2 regions of the Methylobacterium sp. CCH5-D2 genome follow, and region 1 is predicted to be linked to the other one. Evidence: predicted binding sites of a transcription regulator. Region 1 holds the regulator's gene; the other holds the start of a gene.
The links. Region 1 encodes HrcA, which represses chaperone genes, less so after heat shock. Its sites were predicted from a motif close to GTTAGCACTCNCNNNNNGNGAGTGCTAAC; they were not measured.

Region 1 (5,586 bases):
GGTCGGACACGCCCGCCTTGGCGAGGCGCAGCAGGTCGAGGAGTTCGGCCTCCGAGAACGGCGCGCCCTCGGCGGTGCCCTGGACCTCGACGAGTCCGCCCGAGCCCGTGATCACGAAGTTGGCGTCGGTCTCGGCGGCCGAATCCTCGGCGTAGTCGAGGTCGAGCACCGGCGTGCCCTTCGAGATGCCGCAGGAGACCGCCGCGACGTGGTCGCGCAGCGGATCGACCGAGATGATCGAGCGCCCGCGCATCCAGGTGAAGCACTCGTGCAGCGCCACCCAGGCGCCGGTGATCGCCGCCGTGCGGGTGCCGCCGTCGGCCTGGATCACGTCGCAATCGACCGTGATCTGGCGCTCGCCGATCGCCGGCAGGTTGGTGACGGCGCGCAGGGACCGGCCGATCAGGCGCTGGATCTCGTGCGTGCGGCCCGACGGCTTGCCCGAGGAGATCTCGCGGCGCGTCCGGGTGTGGGTGGCGCGCGGCAGCATGGAATACTCGGCCGTGACCCAGCCCTTGCCGGAGCCGCGCAGCCAGGGGGGGCCGCGCTCCTCCAGCGAGGCCGTGCAGAGCACCTTGGTCTCGCCGAAGCTGACGAGGCAGGAGCCTTCGGCGTAGCGCGCCACGGCGCGCTCGAGCGTGACCTTGCGCAGCTCGTCCGGCGCGCGCTTCGAGGGCCGCATGACCCGCTCCTCCATCGATGATCGAGGCCGGGCTCTTAAGGGCCGCGGGCGCGGGCGGCAACCCGCCCCCGCGGCGGAGGCCTATGAGGCAGCCTCAGTAGCGGTAGAAGCCGCGGCGGTGATGATGGTGGTGCCCGCGCCAGTGGTGCGGCCGGAAGTGCCGGTGATGATGGCGGTGGAAGTGGCGGCGATGGTGCCAGCCGCGGTGCATGCCGGGGTGCCGGTGATGGTGGCGGAACTGCACCGTCTCCAGGCCCGAGGCGGGCGCCTCGACGGCCGACGGGACGGCGAGCGGCGCGGCCTCGGCCACGCGGGGCGCGACCGTGACGCCGAGCCCGGCAAGGAGCAGGAAGACGGCGGCGAGTTTGACGAGGATCGATCGTGCACCGAGGCGCATGCGTTGGTCTCCCTTGAACGCGTCGTACAGGGGCCCCGGTTCGTCCGGCGCCCTACCCTGACAACGCATGCCGGCCCGGTTCCGTCCCACGCTTTCGTGCTGCCAGGGCCGGAAAGTTCCGGGATGCCGCCCGATTGATCGCGCGCCGCCCTACCGACACAATCGCCGGCCCAGGATCAAAGCCGTGACAGACCAGAACCCCCTCCCCGCCCCGGCCCCGCCGCTCAACGTCCTCAACGAGCGCGCCCGCGAGATCTTCCGCCAGATCGTGGAGAGCTACCTGACGACCGGCGAGCCGGTCGGCTCGCGCAACCTCGCGCGCATCCTGCCGATGGGGCTGTCGCCGGCCTCGATCCGCAACGTGATGTCGGACCTCGAACATTCCGGGCTGATCTTCGCGCCCCACACCTCGGCCGGGCGCCTGCCCACCGAGCTCGGGCTGCGCTTCTTCGTCGACGCGATGATGGAGCTCGGCGATGTCGGCCGCGACGAGCAGGAGCGCATCGAGGCGCAGATGCGGGCGGCCGCCTCCGGGCACACCTTCGAGTCGGCGCTGGCCGAGGCCTCGATCCTGCTCTCCGGCATCTCGCGCGGCGCGGGCGTGGTGCTCACCACGAAGTCGAACGTGCATCTCAAGCATATCGAGTTCGTGCGCCTCGATCCGGCCCGCGCCCTCGTGGTGCTGGTCTCCAACGACGGCTCCGTCGAGAACCGCCTGCTCGACCTGCCGCCGGGCCTGCCGGCCGGCGCCCTGCAGGAGGCCTCGAACTACCTCAACGCCCGGCTGCAGGGCCGCACGCTCGGCAGCCTGCGCCAGCAGATCGAGGCCGACCGGCAGGCGATGAAGCGCGAACTCGACGCGATCACCGAGCGGCTGGTCGATGCCGGGCTCGCGACCACGGTCGGCCCGTCGGAGGCGCGCCAGCTCATCGTGCGCGGCCAGGCGAACCTGCTCGACGACCTGCGGGCGGCCGAGGACCTGGAACGCATCCGCCTGCTCTTCAACGACCTGGAGACCCAGAAGGACGTGATCGACCTGCTCGCCCGCGCCGAGGACGGCGACGGGGTGCGGATCTTCATCGGCTCCGAGAACAAGCTGTTCTCGCTCTCCGGCTCGTCGATGATCGCCGCGCCCTTCCGCGACGGGCAGCAGAAGATCGTCGGCGTCGTCGGGGTGATCGGCCCGACGCGGCTGAACTACGCCCGCATCGTGCCGATGGTCGACTACACCGCCCGCGTGGTCTCGCGGCTTCTCGACGGACACCGCTGAGGACGGCGGGCGCGGCCCGATCGGCAGCACACCCCGTTCGAATATCGAACACCGCCGCGCGTGACACTTCGCGACCCGTCACGCGCGCGACGTTCCCTCGGGGGCGCGGCGCCCTGTTCGCGCGCCGGTTCCGCATGCTACCCCGTCGGCCACGAAAAAGGGCTGCCCGCGGCCGCGGGCCAGGGAGACGCCATGTCAGACTCGATCGGAATCGCCCCGACGGCGGCGGATGTCGCGGCCGACCGCCGCCGCCGCATCAAGGCCATCGTCGGCTCGTCATCGGGCAATCTGGTCGAGTGGTACGACTTCTACACCTACGCCTTCTTCGCCCTCTACTTCGCACCGGCCTTCTTCCCGAAGGGCGATTCCACCAGCCAGCTCCTGCAGACCGCCGGCATCTTCGCGGTCGGCTTCTTCATGCGCCCGATCGGCGGCTGGCTGTTCGGCCGCATCGCCGACCGCGTAGGCCGCAAGACCTCGATGGTCATCTCGGTGCTGATGATGTGCTTCGGCTCGCTGATGATCGGCATCCTGCCGACCTACGAGACCGTCGGCTCCCTCGCCCCGCTCCTGCTCCTCCTCGCCCGCATGCTGCAGGGCCTGTCGGTGGGCGGCGAGTACGGCACCAGCGCGACCTACATGAGCGAGGTGGCGATCAAGGGCCATCGCGGCTTCTTCGCCTCGTTCCAGTACGTCACGCTGATCGGCGGCCAGCTCCTGGCCTCGCTCGTCCTCATCACCATGCAATCCGTGATGCCCGCCGAGCAGATCACGGCCTGGGGCTGGCGCATCCCGTTCTTCATCGGCGCGGCGGCCGCGGTCGTGGCGCTCTACCTGCGCCGCTCGCTCGCCGAGACCGGGGGCTCCGACAAGGAGGATGCCGGCACCTTCAGCGAGCTGTTCAAGCACTGGCGCGCCTTCTGCGTCGTGCTCGCCTATACGGCCGGCGGCTCGCTGGTGTTCTACACCTTCACGACGTACATGCAGAAGTACCTCGTCAACACCGCGCACATGGACAAGGCGGTCGCCTCGCGCACGATGACGGCGGTACTCCTGGTCTACATGGCGGTGCAGCCGTTCTTCGGCTGGCTCTCGGACCGGATCGGCCGCAAGGCCAACATGATCGCCTATAGCGGCCTCGGCACCGTGATGGTGGTCCCGCTGATGACGGCGATCGGCGCGAACCAGAACCCCTACGTCGCCTTCGGCCTGATCACGCTCGGCCTGCTCGCGGTGAGCTTCTACACGGGCATCTCGGGCATCGTGAAGGCCGAGCTGTTCCCCACCAAGGTGCGGGCGCTGGGCGTCGGGCTCTCCTACGCGCTCGCCAACGCCACCTTCGGCGGCACGGCCGAGTACGTCGCCCTCTGGTTCAAGGACAACGGCATGGAATCGACCTTCTTCTGGTACGTCACCGTGCTGCTGGCGATCGCCTTCGTGGCCTCGCTGATCATGCCGAACCCGAAGGTGCACGGCTATCTCGACGGCGCCGGCACGGTCGAGGAGGCGCTCGGCAAGAAGCGCGCGCTGGCCCACGCCTGAGCGGCAGGCTCCGAACGGACGAGCGGCCCCGGGGCTTCCCCCGGGGCCGCTCGCGTTCGGGGCCTTGAAGCGTCAGGCCCTGCTACTTGATCACCGCGCAGCCGATCCGGGCGCCCGCGCCGCCGATGGGCTGGCTCGCGTGGTCGTCCTCGTTGGCGTGGATGATCAGCGCCGAGCCGTCGCCGTCCTTCAGGCCGCCCTCGCCGGTCAGCGGCGTCTCGCTCGACACCTCGGCGTTGGCCGAGCCGTCCTGCCCCGCGAAGAGGTTCGGCAGGTCGCCCTCGTCGGGCCCGTCCGGGTTGAGCAGGCCGTGCTTGCTCTGGTCGTGGTTCACGTGGGCCTTCGACTTCTCGAACTTCTCGGTGTCCGAGCAGTCGCCGACCGCGTGGAAGTGCATGCCGTGCCAGCCGGGGGGCAGGCCGCCGGGCTGGATCGTCACCCGCGCGACGAGGGTGTTGGCCCCGTCGCGCAGCTTCAGGGTGCCGATGGTGTCGCCCTTGTTGTTCCTGATCTGCGTCTCGTAGGCCTGGGGCTCGGCGGGCTTGCTCTGCTCGGCGGGCTTGGTCTGCTCGCCGGGCTTGGCCGGCTCCTGGGCGAGCGCCGCGGCGGGCGCGAGGCCCGCGGCGAGCGCGAGCAGGGGCAGGATGCGTGTCATGCGATGGCTCTCCTCTCGGTGTCGGGCTAGTTAGGCCGACTTGCCCGCCCCGACAGGGCGGGACGAACACGCGGGCGACGAGAGGACGATGACGGGCGAGCGCCTCAGGGCTGACCGCTTCCTGGTCGAGCACGGGCATTTCGAGAGCCGGGCGCGGGCGCAGGCCGCGATCTCCGCAGGCCTCGTGCGCGTGAACGGCCGCGTGCTCGCCCGCGCCTCCGCGGCGATTCCCCCCGGGGCCCGGGTCGAGGCCGAGGCGCCCCACCCCTACGTCTCCCGCGGCGGCCTCAAGCTGGAGGCGGCGCTCGACGCCTTCGGGCTCGATCCGGCGGGCCGCGCGGCGCTCGACGTCGGCGCCTCGACGGGGGGCTTCACCGACCTGCTGCTGCGGCGCGGCGCGGCGCGCGTCCACGCGGTCGATGTCGGGCGCGACCAGCTCCACGCCTCGCTGCGGGCCGACCCGCGCGTCGCCTGCCGCGAGGGCACCGACATCCGCGCGCTCGCGGGCCCGCTCGATCCCGTACCGGATCTGTGCGGGATCGACGTCAGCTTCATCGCGCTGCGCCTCGTACTTCCGGCAGTGGCCTTCCTCCTCGCGCCGCGAACGGACCTCGTCGCGCTGATCAAGCCGCAATTCGAGGCCGGGCGGGCGCGGGTCGGGCGCGGCGGGATCGTGCGCGACCCCGCCGTCCACGCCGCGGTCTGCGAAGAGGTGCGGGCGGCCCTGGCCGAACTCGGCTTCGCGGTCCTCGGCCTCCTGCCCTCCCCGATCCAGGGCGGCGACGGCAATACCGAATTCCTGGTCGGCGCCCGCCGCGCGACCCTCGAGGATCCCACATGAGCGAGAGCGTCACCATCGGCCGCCTGGGTGCGCGCGGCGACGGCATCGCCGAGGACGGAACCCCCGTCGCGGGCGCGCTGCCGGGCGAGCGCGTCGCCGTCCGGCGCGAGGGTGGGCGCGGCGTGCTGGAGGCGGTCGAGACCGCATCCATCGATCGGGTCGAGCCGTTCTGCCCCTATTTCGGGCGCTGCGGCGGCTG
Region 2 (5,586 bases), on a different contig from region 1:
CCCCGCAGAGGGGGGAGGGAGAGCTGCGCGCCAGATCCCGCTCATTGCCGGTTCTCCGCCACGTCCGCGGTGGTGATCCGCACGGTGCGGGTGCGCCCGTCCCGCTCGATCGTCAGGGTGACGCCCTGGCCGACGCCCGCCGCCTGGAGCGCGGCGGTCAGCTCGGCCAGCCGGTGGATCGGTTTGCCGCCGACGCCCACGATGATGTCGCCGATCTCCCCCGTGCCCGGATCGACGCCCTGGATCCCGGCGGCCGCGGCGGGCGAGCCGCGCAGCACCCGCAGCACCACCACGCCGTCGATGCCGAGCCGGGCCGCGGTCGCCTCCTGGCCCGCGATGATGCCGATGCCGGGGTTGCGCACGCGGCCCGAGCGGATCAGGTCCGGCACCACCCGGTTGACCGTATCGACCGGCACCGCGAAGCCGATGCCGGCGCTCGCCCCCGACGGCGAGTAGATCGCGGTGTTGACGCCGATGAGCCGGCCCGCGGAATCGAGGAGCGGGCCGCCGGAATTGCCCGGGTTGATCGCCGCATCCGTCTGGATCACGCCCGAGAGCTCGCGCCCTTCGCCCGTGGGGAGGCGGCGCTGCAGCGCGCTGATCACGCCGGTCGTCAGGGTGTGGTCGAGGCCGAACGGGTTGCCGATGGCGTAGGCCGTCTGCCCCACCTTCAGGTTGGCGGAGGTGCCGATGGAAAGCGGCGGCGGCATCTTCGAGACGCGGCCGAGCTGCAGCACCGCGAGGTCGTAGGACGGCGCCGTGCCGACAACCCGCGCGCCCACGACCTCGCCAGAGGACAGGCGCACGGCGATCGAGCCGCCGGACTGGGTCGCGGCCTGGACCACGTGGTTGTTGGTGACGACGTGCCCGCCCGCGTCCCAGACGAAGCCGGTGCCGGTCTGGGTTCCGCCGCCCTGCCCCTGGCCGCCCTCCTCCTCGTCGTCGAGGCGCATCAGGGACTGGCCCCGCGCCGCGGCCTGGGCGAAGACGTGGACGACGGAGGGGCTCGCCTGCTCGAACAGGGCGACCGTGGTCGATTCGGCGGGCGCGAGGTCGCCGCGCGCCGTCACCGCGCGCGGGGTCTCGGCCGAGAACAGCAGGGCCGTGACGTAGGGCTGGGCCACGAACAGTCCCAGCAGCACCAGCACCGCCGCCAGGGCTGTGCGCACGAAGCGATCCGGCACGTCCTCAACCTCGCCCGACACCCATCCCGGGCCGTTCCCCGGGGCAGCGCGGATACAGCATCGCGCCCGCGTTGCCGAGCGGCCACGCCCTTAACTGGTCGTTCAGCTTGCCCCCTTCAACAGAAAGGAAACCGTCCCGCGGCCGTGCGGCAGCGCACCACGGCCCGGCGGCGGAGGCGATAACCGATTGGTCATCACTGACGGGGACAATCTTCGTCAGAGGAATGAGCAGTCTTCAGGGCGCCTGCGAAATCGAGCCGTCGTACAGACGACGGTTTGCGTCGAAACCATGGCCTCTCCGAGGACCAGGGTGGAGAAAAATCGCAAAGTCGCCTTCGGGATGCTGCCATTCGCGACGATCACAGGGTGCCGCGCCGTCTGGACTCCATATCGGCGGCCGGGTTGCCTGAACGGACGTAACGGGTTCGGAAGGAACACGAGGATCATGGAAACCGAAGCTCTCGAACGGCCCGCCGATCTGACGATCTGGCGCACGGTCCCGGCGAGCTCGCCGCTCGCCCAGCCGGAGCGGTACGGCACCCTGCGCGAGGCGATCGCCGCCGCCGCGGGCGCGCTCACCGACCCCGCCAAGCAGCCCTGGATCATCACGGAGGAGGGCGAGATCCTCTCCCCGAACTGGATCCGGACCTACCTGAACTGAGTGGCCCCGAAGCGGCCCCCGACCAAGCCGGTCGGGGGCCGCTTCGGCGTCCGGGGGCAGTTCAGAACCAGCCGCGGATACGGAAATACAGGATCGGAACCAGCGCGCTGAGCAGGATCAGCCCGAGCGCGTAGGGGTAGCCGTAGGCCCAGTCCAGCTCCGGCATGTGCTTGAAGTTCATGCCGTACATCGAGGCGATGAGCGTCGGCGGGACGCCCACCACCGAGACCACGGTGAGCACGCGGAAGACGTTGTTCTGCTCGATCTGGATGAGGCCGAGCGCGGCGTCGAGCAGGAACTGCACGTTCTCGGAAAGGCGGGTCTCGAACTCGTCGAGGGACTCGATGTCCCGCCGGAGCGTCTCGAAGCGCGCGTCCTCCTCCTGGCGGAGCAGGTCCTCGCAGGCGCCCGCCACGTAGGGAACGACCCGTTCCAGGCCGAGCAGGCTGGAGCGGATCTTGCCGAGCGCCTTGCCGCGCCGGCCGATGCCGCGCAGGATCCGGCGCAGGGCGAGGTCGCGCCGCCGGGTCGGCTGCTCGCCGTTGCGGGCGCGGCCCGCGCTCACGTCGAAGTCGAAGACGCGCGTGGAGAGGGCGTCGAGCTCGGCGCCCATGTCTTCCAGCGCGTCGGCGAGCCCGTCGACCAGCTCCTCCACGATGAGCAGGAAGGTCTCGGTGCTGGAGGCCGCCCGCTCGCCCGCCGCCAGGCGCTTGCGCGCGCCCTCGAAGGCGCGCAGCTCGTGGAAGCGCACGGTGACGAGGTGGTCCGCCGTCAGCACGAAGCCCAGCGGCTTCAGCTGCGAGTCCGTGCGCTCGAAGGTGATCATCGGGGTCGAGAGCGAGAGGCCATTCTTCAGCCGGCGCAGGCGGCTCGAACTCTCCACCTCGCTCAGCGCCGTGCGCGAGGGCACCCGGATGCCGGTCGCCGCCTCCACGGCCCGCGCCTCCTCGGCGGTCGGGTCGTTCAGGTCGATCCAGACCGTGCCCGCCGGAAGGACGGCGCCCGATCCGATGTCGGCGGCCGCGAGCGGGCCGTCCGGCCCGTGCAGGGTCAGCATGGAGGATCGATGTCCCTTCGGGGGAAGCGGGAGACGAAATGCGTCGTCGCGCCGTCACGCGGGGGTGCGACAGTCTTGACTCGAAACGCCCCCGTGGCTATCTCGCGGCCGGCCGTTAGCACTCACACCCCATGAGTGCTAACGGCCGCGCTTGAAGGCGGCGATGCGCGCCGCATCAACGCCACTTCGAGTTCTGAAGCAAGAGGGCAGCTCATGAAGTTCCGTCCGCTGCACGACCGCGTCGTCGTCCGCCGTATCGAGGGCGAGGAGAAGACGAAGGGCGGCATCATCATCCCCGACACCGCCAAGGAGAAGCCCCAGGAGGGCGAGATCGTGGCCGTCGGTCCCGGCGCCCGCGACGAGCAGGGCCGTGTCAACGCGCTCGACGTCAAGGCCGGCGACCGCGTCCTGTTCGGCAAGTGGTCGGGCACCGAGGTCAAGATCGACGGTCAGGACCTCCTGATCATGAAGGAGTCCGACATCATGGGCGTCGTCGCCTAAGTCGGTCACCGCTTTTCCACCGCCCCTGGAGACCCGGTCGCGGTCTCGGGGCACGTCCTGAATAATTTCAACGTGAAGGAAGCCACCACATGGCAGCCAAAGACGTTCGTTTCGCCGCCGACGCCCGCGAGAAGATGCTGCGCGGCGTGGACATCCTGGCCGATGCGGTCAAGGTGACGCTGGGCCCGAAGGGCCGCAACGTCGTCATCGAGAAGTCCTTCGGCGCCCCGCGCATCACGAAGGACGGCGTGACGGTCGCCAAGGAGATCGAGCTCGCCGACCGCTTCGAGAACATGGGCGCCCAGATGGTGCGCGAAGTGGCCTCGAAGACCAACGACATCGCGGGCGACGGCACCACCACCGCGACGGTGCTCGCCCAGGCGATCGTCCGCGAGGGCGCCAAGTACGTCGCCGCCGGCATCAACCCGATGGACCTGAAGCGCGGCATCGACCTCGCCACCCAGGCCGCCGTGAAGGACATCACGGCGCGGGCCAAGAAGGTCGCCTCCTCCGACGAGGTCGCCCAGGTCGGCACGATCTCCGCCAACGGCGACACCGAGATCGGCGAGATGATCGCCCACGCCATGCAGAAGGTGGGCAACGAGGGCGTGATCACGGTCGAGGAGGCCAAGACCGCCGAGACCGAGCTCGACGTCGTCGAGGGCATGCAGTTCGACCGCGGCTACCTCTCCCCGTACTTCATCACGAACGCGGAGAAGATGATCGCCGAGCTCGAGGATCCCTACATCCTCATCCACGAGAAGAAGCTCTCCTCGCTCCAGGCGATGCTCCCCGTCCTCGAGGCCGTGGTGCAGACCGGCAAGCCGCTCGTCATCATCGCCGAGGACATCGAGGGCGAGGCCCTGGCCACGCTCGTGGTGAACAAGCTGCGCGGCGGCCTCAAGGTCGCGGCCGTGAAGGCTCCGGGCTTCGGTGATCGCCGCAAGGCGATGCTCGAGGACATCGCGATCCTGACCAAGGGCCAGATGATCGCCGAGGACCTCGGCATCAAGCTCGAGAACGTGACGCTCCCCATGCTCGGCCGCGCCAAGCGCGTGCGCATCGAGAAGGAGAACACCACGATCATCGACGGGACCGGCGAGAAGGCCGACATCGAGGCCCGCGTCGCCCAGATCAAGGCGCAGATCGAGGAGACCACCTCGGACTACGACCGTGAGAAGCTCCAGGAGCGCCTGGCCAAGCTCGCGGGCGGCGTCGCGGTGATCCGCGTCGGCGGCGCGACCGAGGTCGAGGTCAAGGAGAAGAAGGACCGCGTCGACGACGCCCTCAACGCCACTCGCGCGGCGGTCGAGGAAGGCATCGTCCCCGGCGGCGGCACGGCGCTGCTGCGCGCCAAGAAGGCGGTCGCCGAGCTGAAGTCCGACGTTCCGGACGTGCAGGCCGGCATCAAGATCGTGCTGAAGGCCCTTGAGGCCCCGATCCGCCAGATCGCCCAGAACGCGGGCGTCGAGGGCTCGATCGTGGTCGGCAAGATCACCGACAACACGGGCTCGGAGACCTTCGGCTTCAACGCCCAGACCGAAGAGTACGTCGACATGATCCAGGCCGGCATCGTCGACCCGGCCAAGGTCGTGCGCACCGCCCTGCAGGACGCGGCCTCGGTCGCCGGCCTGCTGGTGACGACGGAGGCCATGGTCGCCGACGCGCCGAAGAAGGACAGCCCGGCCCCGGCGATGCCCGGCGGCGGCATGGGCGGCATGGACTTCTAAGTCCACGCCTCCACGGGAAGACGGAGAGGGGTCGCCGAGAGGCGGCCCCTTTTCCGTTCGGGCGACGCGGATCGGCCCGTTGCGGAGGATCGAGGAATCGCTACCTTCGTTCCATGGCGAAGCGTCGGCTTTCAGAACGGTTCGGACCGGAGCGCGACGGCGATCCCGCAGGGGGACCGCCGATCCGCGAACTCGACCGTGTCCGCCTGCTGTCCGCCGTGACAGGGGACGATGCGCAGTGCGTGCCTGCCGGCTCCACCGGCACGGTCGTGGGAATCTATGCCGCGGGCGAGGCCTTCGAGGTCGAGTTCACCCGGCCGGTGGACACGCTCGCCACCGTCGATGGTCGCGCCGTCACGCTCGTCGCGCGCGGCGGGGCGTGACGCCCGAGTTTGGCTGGCCGGCCAGCTTCACGATCGCACCCGCCAAGATCACCGCCTACCTGCTCGATCC

Region 2: groES (co-chaperone GroES) is a predicted target of HrcA. The motif match lies at 3,017-3,045, and genes of this name have one in related genera.

What each region holds. Positions count from the first base shown of each region.
Region 1 is NZ_LSIX01000699.1:10,185-15,770, reverse strand. Features, by position in the region: gene rph (ribonuclease PH) at 1-682, opposite strand, end outside; gene AX737_RS18440 (hypothetical protein) at 777-1,079, opposite strand; gene hrcA (heat-inducible transcriptional repressor HrcA) at 1,264-2,349, shown strand; gene AX737_RS18430 (MFS family transporter) at 2,542-3,891, shown strand; gene AX737_RS18425 (superoxide dismutase family protein) at 3,974-4,546, opposite strand; gene AX737_RS18420 (TlyA family RNA methyltransferase) at 4,635-5,387, shown strand; gene AX737_RS18415 (class I SAM-dependent RNA methyltransferase) at 5,384-5,586, shown strand, end outside.
Region 2 is NZ_LSIX01000945.1:23-5,608, forward strand. Features, by position in the region: gene AX737_RS25555 (trypsin-like peptidase domain-containing protein) at 42-1,184, opposite strand; gene AX737_RS25560 (hypothetical protein) at 1,630-1,845, shown strand; gene AX737_RS25565 (CorA family divalent cation transporter) at 1,907-2,902, opposite strand; gene groES (co-chaperone GroES) at 3,116-3,403, shown strand; gene groL (chaperonin GroEL) at 3,493-5,133, shown strand; gene AX737_RS37565 (DUF4926 domain-containing protein) at 5,247-5,516, shown strand; gene AX737_RS25585 (DUF6883 domain-containing protein) at 5,513-5,586, shown strand, end outside.